DNA from 3 places in the Burkholderia sp. LMU1-1-1.1 genome. Region 1 is predicted to be linked to each of the others. Evidence: predicted binding sites of a transcription regulator. Region 1 holds the regulator's gene; each other region holds the start of a gene.
The links. The regulator FliA, encoded in region 1, starts transcription of late flagellar genes. The targets are predictions, from matches to a motif close to CTAAAGTTTNNNNNNNNNNNGCCGNTA.

Region 1 (2,199 bases):
TCGCGTACATCACGACGAAGAACGCAAACAGCAGCGTGATGAAGTCGGAGTAGGAAATCAGCCATCGCTCGTGGTTCTCCACTTCCTCGTCGAACTTCCTGCGCGCGCGCCGGTACCGGTATTGCATGTCAGTGCTCCCGCAGCAAGGTGGCGATGCGCTCGTCGATGACGCGCGTGTGGTCGCCGGTGGCGATGTCGTAGAACACGGCGGCGGCGATCTCCTGCTGGTGCACGGCTTGCGTGACGATGGCCTTGAGTTTGTTGGCCACCGGGTAGAAGAACAGGTTGGCCAGCCCGACCCCATAAATGGTCGAGACGAAGGCCACGGCGATGCCCGCGCCAAGCTTGCTCGGGTCGGTGAGGTTTTCCATCACGTGGATCAGGCCCAGGACGGCGCCCAGGATGCCGATCGTCGGCGAGTAGCCGGCCGCCGACTCCCAGATCCGCACCGCCTGGCGCTCCTCGGTCTCGTAGGCGGTGATCTCGGTGTCGAGCAGCTGGCGCAGCTTGTCCGGATTGATGCCGTCGACGATCAGCCGCAGGCCCTTGGTGTTGAATTTGTCCTTGGAGGCGAGCATGTAGCGCTCCAGCGACAGCAGGCCGTCGCGGCGCGCGGCCAGGTTCCAGGCGTTGATGTCGCGCGCCAGCGCGGCGCGCGTGTCCTTGGGTGGCGCGAACACCAGCCGCAGCATCTTCACGCCGCGCACGAAGGTGCGGAATTTGGTCTGCAGCAGCACGGCGCCGAAGGTGCCGATGACGACGATCGCGAAGGCGGCCGGCTGCAGCAGCGACGAGAGCTTGCCGCCCTCGATCGTCTGGCCGACGGCGATGCCGGCCAGCGCCAGCAGCACCCCGATTACACTGGCCCAGTCCACGACTTCTCCCTGAGCGAGGCGCGCAGGCGCGCGACGGCCTGCGTATGCAATTGCGATACGCGCGATTCCGACACGCCCATCACGGCGCCGATTTCTTTCAAGTTGAGCTCCTCTTCATAGTAAAGCCCCATCAGCATTTTCTCGCGCGGCGGCAGCGCGTCGATGGCGTCGATCACGGCCTGGCGGAAGTCGCCGTCGAGCAGCGAGCGCAGTGGGTCGCTCTCCTCGTCCGAGCAGTAGCGGTCGAGGAAGCTGTCGTTGCCGTCGTCGTCGTGGAAATCCTCGTAGTACACCAGCTGGTGGCCGCCGCCGTCGGACAGCATCTCCTGGTAGTCGGCCAGCGACAGCTTGAGCATCTTGGCCACCTCCGACTCGGTCGGCGGATGGCCCAGGCGCTGCTGCAGGGTGCTCATCGCCGTCTCGATCTTGCGCATGTTCTGGCGCATGGAACGCGGCAGCCAGTCGCTGTTGCGCAGTTCATCGAGCATGGCGCCGCGGATGCGCAGCACGGCATAGGTCTCGAACTGGGCGCCATGGGTTTCCTCATAGCGGCTGATGGCGTCGAGCAGGCCGATCATCCCGGCTTGCACCAGATCGTCGACTTCGACGCTGGGCGGCAGTTTCGCCTTCATGTGATGGGCAAGGCGCTTGACCAACGGCATATGCTCCGTCAGCAAAGAATTCTTGTCCGCTTTCCCTTTGACCGTGTACATAGCCTGATGTTTGTATTCTTATTTATAGTTCATTGATAGTTAGCTATGCGCCAAGATCTTCGCCACGCCGCTCCTTCCGCCCCTTCCCGCTCACAATGAACGTGCGACCGAAGGCGAACCGGCCAGCGCGAAGCGCCCCGCCAGTTGGCGGAACGCGACCGACGCGCCGGCCAGCGGAAAGGCGTCGACCACCGCGCGACCCAGGCGCGCGGCGCGCTGCAGGTATTCATCGGCCGGCACCGATCCCATCGAGACCAGGTTCACGGCCAGATAGCGGCTTGCCGCTTGCGCCATATTATCGTATACCACTTTTGCTTCCGATTCGGAAGCCCCGGTGACCAGAATTCCAAACGGGCGGCGGCCCAGTTCCTGGTTCAGGCGCTTGATCATGCTGTAGGCGGCCTTGATCGAGGTGGCGCTGTTCGACACCTGCACCACGATCTCTGAACTGGCCATGACCGGCACCGGGAAAGCCTCGCCGTCGAATTCACCGTCGACGATGACGATGCCGGTCTGCTTGACCAGCACATCGAAAGCCTTGGCCAGGCGGCGCGTTTCGTCCGGACCGCTGCGCATGGCGCCGCGTGTCATCGACGCCACAGCAAAACCCT
Region 2 (2,199 bases), on a different contig from region 1:
CGGTAACTTCGCCGTCGTGGGCGGCAAACTCGATTTTTCGTCGGACACCGGCTTCTCGATCAAGTCGACCGGCACCGCCGTGCTCGGCGGCACCGCCGGCGACTCGGTCGGTTCGGATCTGCAATCGGTCGCCAAACTCGACGTCAGCACCGTCGAAGGCTCGAACGCGGCACTGAAAACCATCGATTCGGCGCTGAACCAGATCAACAGCAACCGCGCGGCGCTCGGTGCGATCCAGAACCGTTTCGCCTCGACCATCGCCAACCTGAACACGACCACGGAAAACCTGTCGGCTTCCCGTAGCCGTATCCAGGATACCGACTTCGCCGCAGAAACCGCGAATATGACCCGCGGCCAGATCCTGCAACAGGCCGGTACCGCGATGCTGGCGCAAGCCAACTCGCTGCCGAACGGCGTGCTGTCGCTGCTGCGTGGTTAAGATCCGGGGATGGGTTGACGTCGTACCGTCACTCTGACTAGGTTCCCCGGCTGATCTTTGTCAGCCGGGGATTTTTCGTAAAGGAAACCATCATGACTATCGATACCATAGGCTCCCCCACCCCGGCGCGCCAGGCCGATCGGGCGTCCAGCGGCAGCGATGCGGCTATGTCGCTCGGCGCCCCACGCGCTCCGGCCACCACCGTCGAAACGGCCGCCGCCGTCAAGGGTCCGGCCAACGTGCCCAGTTCCGAGCAGCTCAAGGAAGCCGTGTCACAGCTCAACAAGGCCTCCCAAGACAAGACGCAAGGCCTGGAGTTCTCGATCGACAACGACAGCAAGCGCACCGTCGTCAAGGTAATCGACCAGACCACCAAGGAAGTGTTGCGCCAGATTCCGACCCAGGAAGCATTGGAAATCGCCAAGGCGCTGGAATCGAAATCCAGCACAGCCGGCTTGCTGATCCAGCAAACCGCATGAAGCGGCCGCGCCGAGCGCGCGCCGCTTTTTCTTCTTTTCAGGCATGCTTCTTTGAGGCAATGACCAGCATTTCCCCTCGCGCCGACATGGTTGGCGCCCGCCGACGCGGCTCTGCCACCTGTTTTTCCGCTTTGCCCGAACAGGCCGGTAATCTCCCCTCTCAAGTCCGGTTTGATTCTGCCGATATTGTCTTATATTATTGCTTTACTTAGGAGCGCATTGTGGCCATCTCATCCCCCGGCATCGGCTCGAATCTTCCGGTCAATGACATCATCAGCAAGCTGATGGTGGCGGAGTCGGCGCCGCTGACCCAGTTCGACAAGAAGTCGGCCAGCTATCTGGCGCAGGTGTCGGCGTTCGGCAATCTGTCGAGCGCGCTCGGCGCCTTCCAGTCCTCGCTGTCGAGCCTGACGTCGCTGAGCGGCTTCCAGACCATGTCGACGACGCCGGGCGACGCCTCCATTTTCACCGCCACCGCCACCAGCAGCGCCAAACCGGGCAGCTACCGCGTCAACGTCACCCAGATCGCCCAGGCCCAGGTGCTGGCCTCCAACGGCTACAAATCGGTCACGTCGGCCATTGGCCTGGGCACCAAGACCACCATCAATTTCTCGCTCGGCACGGTCAGCGGCGGCGCCTTCGGCATCACCGGCGGCGCGCTCGGCGCCAGCCTGACCACCGGCGGCCTGACGCCGGGCGCGCTGAGCATCAACGGCACCGCGATCGCCACCGACGGCACCACGCGCAGCGCGCGTCTGCTGGCCGACGCCATCAACGCCAAGAGCACCACCACCGGCGTCTCCGCCAAGGCCGCTGCCACCGTCACCAGCGCCACCCTGTTCGGCGCCGCCGGCGCCTCGAGCTTCGGCCAGGTCGACACCAGCGGCGGCGGCACCTATTCGCTGTCCGTGGGCGGCGTGGAAATCGCCGTCCAGGCCACCGGCGTGGCCGGCGGCGCCGGCGTGACGGCAGCGTCGATCGACGCTGCCCTGACCGGCAACACGGCCACCGCGCGCGCGCTGGCCGACGCCAACATCACCTACACCGGCAGCGCCGCCGACGGCACTTTGCAATTCACCAATGCCGACGGCAGCAACATCGCCATCGCCGAAGCCGTCTCCGGCACGGTGACGGGCGGCATCGGCAACAGCGGCGCGGCCAACATCGGTTCGAGTACCACGGCGGTCGGTGCGATTTCGCTGGTGTCGGCAGATGGCAGCCCGATCAAGGTCGGCGGCACCAATCCGGAAGGCGCCGGCCTGACCGCCGGCACCGGCGGCG
Region 3 (2,199 bases), on a different contig from region 1:
GTCGACGTGTTCCTGACGCTGATGTCGTCGCCGTTGGCGTTGTTCAGCACCAGCGATGCGACACCAGCGCCATCTTTCTTGATCGATGCGGTCACAGCGGTTGTGCCGCTCTGCGAATTGATGGCCTGGGCCAGCGCCGACAGGTCGCCACCGACAACCTTGGCCGTGATGGTAATTGGCTTGGAGGTCGGGTCGTTGGCCACCGAGTTGGCGCCGCGCAGTTCGAAAGCCACCGCGCCGTTGGCGATGCCGGCGATGGTCGCAGTGGTCGACGCTTTGGCCGTGACACCGGTCGAGCCGCTCTGGGCGTTGATGTTCTGAGCGATCTTGGCGGCACTGTCGCCTTCCACTTTCGGTGGAACGGCAGCGGCGTCAGGACCTTTGACAGTGATTTTGGTGGCAACGCCCTTGCCGGACGTGATGGTCAACGTTTCGTCGGTGCTGATGTTGTTGGTGCCAGTGGCGTTGACGCTCGCTTGCGACAGCGCGGTGGTGAGAGTGCCGCCGGTCGCCGATTTCAGGACGTTGTTGCCCAGATCGGTTGCTTTGGCGGATTGCACGCCGACGTTGATGGTCTGGCCCGAGTTGGCGCCGACCTGGAACTGGGCCGAGGTCAGCGAACCGTCCAGCACGTTCTGGCCGTTGAACTGGGTGGTGTTGGCGACGCGGTCCAGCTCTTGCGACAGCGACGACACCTCGTTCTGGATCGACGCGCGGTCCGAATCGGAGTTGGTGCCGTTGGCGGACTGGACAGCCAGTTCGCGGATACGTTGCAGCAGATCGCCAGCAGTGCTCAAGCCACCCTCGGCCGTTTGAGCCAGCGAGATACCGTCGTTGGCGTTACGCGCAGCCGTTTGGTTACCGCGAATCTGCGACGTGAAGCGCTCGGAAATGGCCAGACCGGCGGCGTCGTCCTTGGCGCTGTTGATGCGCAGACCGGAAGACAGACGCTGCAACGAGGTCGACAGGGAAGCTTGCGAGGTGCTCAGGTTACGTTGCGAGTTCAGCGAGGAAATATTGCTATTGATGACTTGTGCCATGATGATTCTCCAGGATACTTCGATTTGGGCTAGGTGCTCATTTCACTTTGGTCTGTCTCCCTGTTCCGAGACAATCAAACCGCTGTTGTAATGATTAACGGTTGCCCTGTGGGAAAATTTAGGGTGGGAAACAGCAGGAAATTTTCATTTTCCGCCCTCAAGTTCGCTCCATGTGCCCGCTTAAACGACCGCGAATCCGGAATCTTTAGGGCCAAAATAATTATTTTTCACCGTGTTTTAGGCGAAAAAAAGCCCGGCGAAGGCCGGGCTTGGGTGTTTGCGGCGGGCCGGGCGCCCGTTTGTGGTCGAATCAACCACTAGTCGGCGATCACCACCCGGTTCTTCCCGGTCTGCTTGGCAGTGTACATCGCTTTGTCGGCGCGCTTGACCAGTTCGGTCTGCTCCTCGTTGGGACGGCGCAACGCCACCCCGGCCGAGAACGTGATCAAGACCTTCTCGTTATCGTGCAGGAAGAAGTGCTTGGTCAGCTCGCGCTGCAGGCGCGTCATCGTCGTGGCGGCGGCCTCGACCGAGGTCTCCGGCATCAGGATCAGGAATTCCTCGCCGCCGAAGCGGGCGATCACGTCCATCGAGCGCAGGGTGTCCTTGACGATCTTGACCAGGTGCTTCAACGCGGCGTCGCCGGCGATGTGGCCGTAGGTGTCGTTGAGCTTTTTGAAATCGTCCAGGTCGAGGATGGCGATGCACAGCGGCGTGCCGCGGCGGTCGGCGCGGGCGGTCTCGCGCTCGAAGACGTCGTCCAGGCCCCGGCGATTGAGGCTGCCGGTCAATTGGTCCTCGCGCACCAGCTCGCTCAAATGCTGCAGCTTGGCCTCGAGCGCGTGGATGCGCGTCTCGGCGTCCTGCACCTCCTGGCGCGCCAGCACCATCTTGTCGCGCGCCTTCAGCGCCTCGCTCTGCACCAGGCGGGTTTCCTTGAGCACCTCGTCGAGGATGCTGTTGAGCTCTGAGATGTTGTCGGCCTTGCTGATCTTTTCCGAGTAGCCGCCGATCTTCTCGTGGAAGTCGCCGGTCGAGGCGGCGACCTGGCCGAGGCGGTCGATAAAGGTCATCATCATGTTCTTGACGGTGAGCTTGACGTCCGACAGGCTGTGCTTGAGCTGGCCCTGCTTATAGATGACTTCCTTGAGGCTGCGCG

Region 2: a site for FliA is predicted at 1,078-1,104, ahead of fliD (flagellar filament capping protein FliD). Genes of this name have one in related genera too.
Region 3: a site for FliA is predicted at 1,136-1,162, ahead of MRBLMU1_RS08715 (flagellin). Genes of this name have one in related genera too.

Annotation. Positions count from the first base shown of each region.
Region 1 is NZ_JBEGHG010000011.1:30,464-32,662, forward strand. It holds gene motD (flagellar motor protein MotD) at 1-127, opposite strand, end outside; gene MRBLMU1_RS11230 (flagellar motor protein) at 129-875, opposite strand; gene MRBLMU1_RS11235 (RNA polymerase sigma factor FliA) at 857-1,588, opposite strand; gene MRBLMU1_RS11240 (MinD/ParA family ATP-binding protein) at 1,679-2,199, opposite strand, start outside.
Region 2 is NZ_JBEGHG010000007.1:198,901-201,099, forward strand. It holds gene MRBLMU1_RS08715 (flagellin) at 1-439, shown strand, start outside; gene MRBLMU1_RS08720 (flagellar protein FlaG) at 532-918, shown strand; gene fliD (flagellar filament capping protein FliD) at 1,140-2,199, shown strand, end outside.
Region 3 is NZ_JBEGHG010000007.1:196,570-198,768, reverse strand. It holds gene MRBLMU1_RS08715 (flagellin) at 1-1,040, opposite strand, end outside; gene MRBLMU1_RS08710 (GGDEF domain-containing protein) at 1,358-2,199, opposite strand, start outside.